Regions from separate parts of the Lysinibacillus sp. 2017 genome, predicted to be linked through region 1. Evidence: riboswitches for the same ligand, from Rfam matches in the RefSeq annotation. Region 1 holds a riboswitch; each other region holds the start of a gene.
The links. A riboswitch is a leader RNA that binds a small molecule or an ion and turns the genes downstream of it on or off. The one in region 1 is predicted to bind S-adenosylmethionine.

Region 1 (3,213 bases):
AAACAAAGGCAATTTATAATTACGGCCTTTAAGCCCCTAACTATCGCTTGTCTACTTTTGTCGTAATGTAGTCACCAATATATTGAATGATGAATACCACTACTAAAATTAAAATGGTTGCCATTAATGTAACGTCTGTACGATTACGTTGGAACCCGTCTAAGAAAGCTAAGTTCCCTAAACCACCAGCTCCGATAATTCCCGCCATTGCTGTATAACCAACTAAAGCAACCGCTGTTACGGTAATGCCTGAAATCAACGCTGGTAAGCTTTCCGGAATCAGTACCTTCCAAATGATTGTTGAAGTTTTCGCACCCATTGAACGAGCTGCTTCAATAACCCCTTTATCAATCTCACGTAGTGCAATTAGAACCATGCGTGCATAGAACGGTGCAGCTCCGATAATGAGTGCAGGTAGCGCGGCATTCGCTCCACGAATTGTGCCTAATAAAAATTTAGTAAATGGAATTAATAAAATGATTAATACGATAAATGGAACCGAACGGAAAATGTTGACGATGGATCCAGTTAAAAAGTGAGCCACTTTGTTTGCCCATAACTGATTGTCACTAGTTAAAAATAAAACAATCCCAATTAAAATTCCTAATATGAACGTGATAACCGTTGCAACAGTTGTCATATACAGAGTTTCGTATGTTGCGTCTAACATTTTACCCCAATCGACATTTGGAAGTAATTGATTAAACATGTTCAATCACCTCCGTTTGAACTTCGTGCTGTGCTAAAAAGTTTAGTGCTGCTTTTACCTCGTCAGCTGGACCGTCGATATGGATATACAGTGTTCCAAGTGAACCACCATTTGTCGTTGAAATTTTACCGTGCACAATATTTACGACAATATCGAATTGTTTGATAATTTGCGAGATAACAGGTTGCTCTGTCGTTTGACCAACGAAGCTTAATTTGACGATTTTCCCAGATGGGTAGTTTGCGATAATTTGTTGTAAAGAGGCTTGCGTTTCTTGTGTTGCACCTGAAGCTTGTGATACGAAATTTTTCGTAATTGGTGCTTGAGGTTGTTGGAACACTTGCAATACATCGCCTTGTTCTACCACTTTCCCCGCTTCCATGACTGCTACGCGATTACAGATTTTGCGAATCACATGCATTTCATGTGTAATGAGGACAATTGTTAAGCCAATTTTTTTGTTGATGTCGAGTAAAAGTTCTAAAATTGAATCCGTTGTTTCTGGGTCTAAGGCTGATGTTGCTTCATCACAAAGTAAAACTTCTGGGTTGTTAGCTAATGCGCGGGCAATGCCGACACGTTGCTTTTGACCACCTGATAATTGTGATGGATAGGCTTTTCCACGACCAGCTAATCCTACTAGTTCAATTAGTTCTGAAACTCGTTTCGCACGCTCATTCTTTGAAACACCCGCGATTTCTAATGGAAATGCGATGTTTTCTTCTACTGTACGTGACCAAAGTAAGTTGAAATGTTGGAAAATCATACTTATTTTTTGGCGCGCATCACGTAGCTTATTACTTGATGCCTTTGAAATATCTTGACCGTTGACAATGACTGAACCTGATGTTGGCTTTTCTAATCCATTTAGAAGGCGAATCATCGTACTTTTACCAGCGCCACTATAGCCGATAATACCGAAAATTTCTCCATTTTTAATCGATAAGCTTACTTGATCAACAGCCGTTAATTGACCGCTCTTTGTTTGGTAAACTTTCGTTACGTTTTGTATATCAATCATCGCTAGGACTCCTTTAACTAAACTAACTACCCATTACTTTTTAATGCTGCGACTATTTTGCTTTATTTCTACCTAATAAAAACAAAAAAACCTTTCTACAAAGACAAGTAGAAAGGTTATCACATCTGTATGTTGAACCGTTCTCTCATCTCTCAAAGTTAAACTTTGTGTGAATTGGCACCTTTGCATAAATGCAGGTTGCCGGGCTTCATAGGGCACTTCCCTCGACCGCTCTTTATAAGAGTAACGCTATTTAGTTTGTTTATTATGAATTTCACTTTAACACGCTAAATTGTATACGTCAATTACTTTTTAATATTTCATACAAAAACGGTACGGATTTAAACGCATAAACTTTTTCCTTTATTTGACCATGTTCGGTAATGATTAAACAAGGCACACTTTCAATCTTTAATTCATAAGGTAAGTCTTCTAAATAATTGATATTTGCCATTCCTAAAGGTAAATCAGGTAATAACACCTCAATAACTTCCAAAAATTTCTTTGAAACATCGCATGTACCACACATAGGTGTATAAACAAAAAATGCGGTTTGTTCTTTTTCATTCATTAATTGCTGCCACTGAGCTCTCGTCCATTGTTCCATTGTGATGTCATCCTTCTTGTACTGAAAATTTCGCTTCCTTTAAAAGCTGCACTAAGACGCTTGCAGGTGTTTCTGCAACCTCTCGATACACTTCTGGAATAATGACATGCTGTGCTTCGGAGTAAGTTCGTCTCATAAGCTTACGCAACTTTTCTCCATTACGATCAGCATCAAACATTGTCACCATTTCATAATGCTCGTACACAGACAATAAATCAATTAAACCGTCTTCACTAATCGTGCCATTTGTACATAATATCACAACGGGCTCAGCTAGAAGTGGCGCGACTTTTAGTTTATCCGAACGCCCTTCGACGATGATGCATTTGTTCATGGTATACCTCCTTTTTCTATGTATATTATCAGATTGAGTTATTAAAATTTATACTATCGCTTTTCAATGAAAAAAGCACTAAAACCCAGAAACCCGGATTTTAGTGCTTCAAATAGTAATTCTTATTCTTCGATTAATTCAGCGTAATGGTCTGCACTCATTAATTCTTCAACTTCTACTTCATTCGTTAATTCAACTGTAATCATCCATGCTTGTTCGTATGGAGATTCGTTTACGTATTCTGGGTTATCAGAAAGTTCCTCATTGATTGCAACAACTTTACCAGACACTGGTGCGTATAGTTCAGAAACTGTTTTTACAGATTCAACGCTACCGAATGGTTGGTCTTTAGCAATTTCGTCGCCTACTTCTGGTAGCTCAACGAATACGATGTCACCTAATTCCGCTTGAGCGAAGTGTGTAATACCTACTGTTGCTTTACCGTCTTCAATTTTTACCCACTCGTGTTCTTTTGTATAACGTAATTCTTTTGGTGTGCTCATGAGAAAACCTCCAAGTAATATGTAGTACATTCATGTTCA
Region 2 (3,213 bases), 1.0 Mb from region 1:
GGTGATGCGACATTTGAGGAAACACTTGAGCAAGTCGTAAAAGAAAGCACAACGTTCGAACAAAAACGTGAGCTTGAAAAGTTACTCGAAGAATCACTGTTTGAACGTCTCTATAAAAACTTACCGAAACAAAACAAAACAATGCTTGCCTTGCAATATCGCATGCATAAAAATATTATGTCAACTATCACACCGTTTTACGAAAATGAAACAGAAGGCTTACAATGTGGTCTAGAGGATTCAGATGCCGTACGAGATCACTATCTAGAAACATCTAAAATTTCGCGTAAGCATCATCTACTATGGCTTGATATTCCGAACAAAAAGCCTTTCTTTGAAGAACGCATGAAGGAAGGCTCAAGTTTATTTAATACAGCAGAGCTGGAACAAATTAAATCACAACTTATCGAATTAAATGAAGCTACCCTCCGCGCCAAAGAGCAAGGACTTATCCCACAAGATGCTTTAAAATCCGTTGGGGTAATCTCGTTTTATGCAGAGCAGGTTAAGCGTATTAACCGATTGATAGAACAAGAAATTTCAGTGCCACATTTGCATATTCGTACAGGTTCAGTCGATAAGTTCCAAGGGATGGAGATGGACGTTATTATCGTCAGCATGGTGCGTAATCATGATAATGAGCGCGGTGAAATTGGTTTTGCGAAAGATTATCGCCGTTTAAACGTAGCATTATCACGTGCGCGTGAATTATTAATCATGATAGGTAGTACTGACATGTTTACAAAACGACCAAAACAAGCTCAAACGAAAGCAATGTATGCGCATGTATTAAATACAGTTAAAGAACAAAACGGTTATTTTACAACTTAATGAAGGGAGCACATCATGGATTTACAAAGCCTTGAACAAAAATTAGTAAAAGAACTACAGCAAAATCCTAATATAGAAGTTAAGCAGCAAATGCATTATGCCATTCCAATCCATACGTTAGAAGTAAGCTATCATCCAGTGATGCGTAATGCGATGGACATCTTAATGAAAATGATGTTGCTATCCTTTCAAAAGGCTAAGCTAAAAAATGCTGAGTTATTGGCGGACATTTTACTTGTAGAACCGTTATTTATCCACGATTTAACGAGCAAAATGCTACGACTCGGGATGATTGCAAAAGATGATTATTATGCTTTAACTGCTAAAGGACAAGCTCAGCTACAATCGGGGATTTTTGAAGAAGAGCTTGAATTAACGTCAAGTTATATCCAATATAGCCCGATCCATCAATCGATTTTAGATGGGGATTTAGAAGCTTTTATGGATTTAGAGGAGTTTCCTGAAGTATTTCCTTATATTGAATCTGAAGAAATTGATGCCATTGAAGAAGCAATGCTTGTCGATTATTTGCAGCAAGATCTTTCAAAACAAGAAGTAGCTGAAGATGAAATACCTACATTTATTACGAATGTAACGTCTACAGAATCGATACAAATCAATGATATTCCTGTACTTTGCTTTGTCTTATATGATAAAAAGGATGAACGTTTTATTGCCCGTGTGTTTAACACATTAACTGGTGCATGGGATGAAACGATTGAAGCTTTACTATTTGCGAATGAAAAAGAAAAATGGCTAGCATAAACAATTATTTTTAGTGGACAAGTACGTATTCGTTTCAAGTAAGCTCTCATAAGAAAAGGCATGGTTACACGCTATTCTATAAAAGTTTGTTTATTAAGAATTATTGCAAAATTACCTGTGACATGTTACTATTAATAACAATTAAATATGACTTATCACGAGAAGCAGAGGGACGGGCCCTGTGAAGCTTCAGCAACCTCTAATCCAATTAGAAAGGTGCTAATTCCAGCAAGGACTCAGATTCCTTGAAAGATAAGAGCGAGCGTTAACCTCTCATTCTTTTGCTGGAATGGGAGGTTTTTTGTGGTTAAGACGATTATAGGGGGAACCGTGCTATGCCAATTAATATTCCGAAACAATTGCCAGCTGGTGAATTATTGAAAAAAGAAAAGATTTTCGTGATGGAAGAGGACCGAGCAAAAACACAACAAATTCGTCCATTAAATATTTTAGTATTCAACTTAATGCCTGAAAAAGAAAAAACAGAGCTCCAAATTTTACGACTTTTAGGGAATACGCCGTTGCAAGTAGATGTGACGTTTTTAAATACAGCAACCTATGAATCTAAAAATGTGTCCAAATCGCATTTAGATACGTTTTATCAAACCTTTGAAGAAATCAAGCATCGTCGTTATGATGGCATGATTTTTACCGGTGCACCAGTCGAGAAAATGGCTTTTGAAGAGGTTGGTTACTGGCAAGAAATCACGAAGGTTATGGATTGGGCGGATAAAAATGTAACGTCGATTATGTATATTTGTTGGGGCGCACAAGCTGCACTATATCATCATTTCGGCATAGGAAAGTTCGAATTACCAAAGAAATGCTCGGGTGTGTATTCACATGTTATTACTGATTTAACTACGGATTTAGTGCGCGGATTTAGTGATGAATACGTCGCGCCACATTCACGTCATACGTCGGTTTCTATTGACGAAGTGCGAGCAAACCCTAACTTACGTTTACTTAGCTATTCTGATGAAGCAGGTGTCTTTATCGTACAATCTAAAAACAATAAGCATATTATGATTACGGGCCATTTAGAGTACGATGCTACCACGCTTTCTGATGAATATTTCCGGGATATTGAAAAGGATCCTGAACATACAGAGATTCCGGTGAATTATTTTCCAAATAATGACCCACTACAAACACCGAAAAATAGCTGGCGTGCGCATTCACATTTATTGTTCTATAACTGGTTGAACTATTACGTATACCAAGAGACACCTTACGTTTGGCATTATGTCGACGAAAATTTGGACTATCATATTTAAAATGAAAACGCGAAGAAAACAGTCAATGTTTTCCTCGCGTTATTTTATTTTATTTCAATGCAACCCAAGCGCGGTCGCGTTCAATTTGTAAGCTTACCGATCGACCGAAAAATTCACCTAACGTTTCTTCAGTTACAATTAATTCCCGTTTCCCAGTTACCATGTTTTTCCCGTCTTTCATTAACAATACATGGGTGAAACAAGGTAGGATTTCTTCTACATGATGTGTCACATAAATGAGTGTTGGACCATCTTCATCTTCAGCAATTTGTTCAATTGTTCGTAGTAAATTTTCCCGTTCAATTAAATCTAAGCCACCACATGGTTCATCTAATATTAA
Region 3 (3,213 bases), 1.1 Mb from region 1:
GGATGATATCTTTACCACTTGAAATATTGTCTGTTTCGGGTTTGATTAATTTAGTCATGACGAAGAATAAGACAATCGACATAATTACTGAGAATGGCGCTGCATACATGAACCACTCGCCCCAAGAAATATCTACACCAAATTCTGTATTAATGAAGCCTAGCGCTACTAAGTTTTGTGCAGCAGCCGTTTTAATACCAACGTTCCAAATGGAAACGGCTTGTGTTGCTGTAATTACTAATAATGCAGCAAGCTTACTTTCCTTTGATAAACCAAACGCTGCAACAATTCCTAAAAGAATTGGCACAACGGCACCAGCACGAGCAGTCGCACTTGGTACAACGAATGCTAACACGATGGCTACTAAAATTGCACCAAATACAAGTGCTTTTGTTTTTGTACCAACTAATGATAAAACCCATAAGGCAATACGCTTATGTAAGTTTGTAATTTGCATAGCAGCTGCTAAAAATAACGCCATACCTACTAATGCAACGGCAGAGTTACTAAATCCACCTAATGCTAATTTTAATGCATTGCTTGTCCCCATTTGTACAGAAGGATCTTCCATACTTGGTGCTAACCCTAAAAGTACGGCAATTGCCGCTAAAATCATTGCTGAGCTGACAGGATAGGTTACTGCTTCTGTTACCCATAAAATAACAGCAAATGCTAAAATCGCTAATGCGCGTTGACCAACAACGGGAAGGTCTCCGTTATTCGGTAAAAGTATGATTGTAATCAATGCGACAAAGGCTAAAATAATCCAAAGTGGCTTTAAATTACGTTTTGACGTTTTTTCTGTTGCCATAAAAATTCCCCCTTGTGTATAGTAATTTTTAAAAACGATAATAAATTAGGTGTTGAATGTTTTCTTAGAATAAAGTTAAGAGACAAAATTTCTAATATTACATAACGATGTAGGAAAACACTTTGATATGTATGAGTCATGTAAATAAAAGGTATTTGTCATAATTATTATAGCATTTAGGTGTTTTAAAACTGTTAATATTTGGTGAATTTTATTATTGTTAGATAATTGAAATGTAATTTTTTGTGGAAATTAAAATAGCAATTCAGTTGCGTTAAATAGAGAATTTTTGGCATTATTAGCAATAAAATAACACAATAGGGAATTTATAATAAATTGAATTCAGAAAATTAAAAATTTAAGTTGACGAATCATTTTGCATTGTTTTATACTGTGAAACAACGATGGAACATAAATCACATACTCTTATCAAGAGCGACTGAGGGAATAGGCCCTATGAAAGTCCGGCAACCAGTGAGTGATCAACTGACTAAGGTGCTACATCCTACAAAGTGCATTCTGCACTTTGAAAGATAAGAGGAGGAAAACTTGCTCATTTGCGGGACCCTCTTCTTAACTGAAGAGGGTTTTTTAGTTTTCTCAAAAAATCCTCCTCAAAATACACCGATTTCACCATCGAATACATTTTAGGAGGCAAAACAATGACAAATTTACGACCAGAAACAGTATTACTGCACGGGGGACAAAAGGCTGATCCCGTAACGGGTGCGATAGCCGTACCAATTTATCGTACGACGGCTTATGCTTTTGAAGACACTGCTCATGCGCAACGTCTATTTGCTTTAGAAGAAACAGGTAATATTTATTCGCGTATTATGAATCCTACAGTAGCGGTATTTGAAGAGCGTGTTGCGCAATTAGAAGGTGGGACAGCAGCGGTTGGACTTTCATCTGGTGCAGCAGCAGTCGCATTTTCGATTTTAAATTTAGCGGGTGCTGGTGATGAAATTGTTGCGGCAGGTTCACTTTATGGAGGCACGTACAATTTATTTGCGACTACGTTACCACGTTACGGCATCACAGTGAAATTTGTTGATGAGTCAGATCCAGAAAACTTCAGAAAAGCGATTACCGATAAAACGAAGGCGGTATACGCAGAAATTATCGGCAACCCAAGTTTGACAGTATTAGATATTGAAGCTGTAGCGGATATCGCACATGAAAACGATCTCCCATTATTGATTGATAGCACATTTGCTTCACCTTTTGGCAGTAACCCCATTGAATTTGGTGCAGACGTTGTCATTCATTCCGCAACCAAGTGGATTGGTGGGCATGGTACGACAATCGGCGGAATCGTTGTCGATGCAGGGAAGTTCGATTGGACGAAAGGAAAACACCCAGGTTTTATAGAGCCGGACGCTTCTTATCATGGTATTCGTTACGGAATTGATGCTGCAGGGGCTGCATTTGCCACAAAATTACGCGTTCAATTATTACGTGATTTCGGTCCAACTTTATCAGCGGACGCAGCATTTAACTTTTTACAAGGATTAGAAACGCTTCATTTGCGTATTACTCGTCATAATGAAAATGCACAAAAAGTAGCGGAATATTTAAAAAACCACCCATCTGTGGAATATGTAAACTACAACGGCTTTGAAGAATTTGCAACGCATGATTTAGCTAAGAAGTATTTAAAAAATGGCTTCGGCTCAATTATTACATTCGGTATTAGAGGTGGACGTGAAGCAGGGCGAGAGGTGATTGATAACGTAGAATTATTCTCGCACGTAGCCAACGTAGGGGATGCTCGGTCATTAATCATTCACCCAGCATCAACAACGCATCAACAACTGTCAGTAGAAGAATTAAAAATAGCAGGCGTTTCGGAAGAGCTCATTCGCTTATCGATTGGCCTAGAGGCTGTTGAAGATATTATTGCTGATTTAGAGCAAGCATTAGCAAAAGTAGCTACTCAAATAGAAGTAGAAACGAACGCTTAATTTCTTCGAATTCAGTAAAGAGTTATTTGTGCAATCACAAACCGAATTCAGACGCAAATATGCCGAAGTATATTTAATTAATATAGAAGAAACTCGCTCACCATTTCCCATTCGAAAAGGGAGCGAATTTTACAAAAATTAATCCCTACTATTTGTATAAGTTTTATTGACAAGATTAAAACCAAGTAATACAATAGGGATAATAAAACGTAAAGAAAAGGAGTTGTTCGACATGGGAAACGTATATAGTGCACAAAATATTGCAGCTTACGCCATATATGAATTAAATGATGCAAAGGAATTTGTGAATGCTTGTGGCATCCAGCAAATCTTAGCAGATATGAACTTAATGTGGCACAAAGTGTTTGGGCACAGTGCTTTCTCAGAAGCAACTCATAATCTTGCGACATCAGGCTACACTGTAAGAGAAGTAGC

Region 2: linked by a shared signal. The riboswitch ahead of metA (homoserine O-acetyltransferase MetA) and the one ahead of DCE79_RS14305 (methionine ABC transporter ATP-binding protein) in region 1 are both predicted to bind S-adenosylmethionine.
Region 3: linked by a shared signal. The riboswitch ahead of DCE79_RS01355 (O-acetylhomoserine aminocarboxypropyltransferase/cysteine synthase family protein) and the one ahead of DCE79_RS14305 (methionine ABC transporter ATP-binding protein) in region 1 are both predicted to bind S-adenosylmethionine.

The regions. Positions count from the first base shown of each region.
Region 1 covers NZ_CP029002.1:2,910,496-2,913,708, forward strand. The annotation lists gene DCE79_RS14300 (methionine ABC transporter permease) at 41-709, opposite strand; gene DCE79_RS14305 (methionine ABC transporter ATP-binding protein) at 702-1,730, opposite strand; SAM riboswitch class I at 1,873-1,974, opposite strand; gene DCE79_RS14310 (thioredoxin family protein) at 2,032-2,337, opposite strand; gene DCE79_RS14315 (toprim domain-containing protein) at 2,345-2,671, opposite strand; gene gcvH (glycine cleavage system protein GcvH) at 2,794-3,174, opposite strand.
Region 2 covers NZ_CP029002.1:1,899,630-1,902,842, reverse strand. The annotation lists gene DCE79_RS09125 (AAA domain-containing protein) at 1-831, shown strand, start outside; gene DCE79_RS09120 (nucleoside-diphosphate sugar epimerase) at 847-1,596, shown strand; SAM riboswitch class I at 1,746-1,855, shown strand; gene metA (homoserine O-acetyltransferase MetA) at 1,932-2,873, shown strand; gene DCE79_RS09110 (ABC transporter ATP-binding protein) at 2,923-3,213, opposite strand, start outside.
Region 3 covers NZ_CP029002.1:295,297-298,509, forward strand. The annotation lists gene DCE79_RS01350 (DASS family sodium-coupled anion symporter) at 1-811, opposite strand, end outside; SAM riboswitch class I at 1,235-1,351, shown strand; gene DCE79_RS01355 (O-acetylhomoserine aminocarboxypropyltransferase/cysteine synthase family protein) at 1,474-2,778, shown strand; gene DCE79_RS01360 (hypothetical protein) at 3,011-3,213, shown strand, end outside.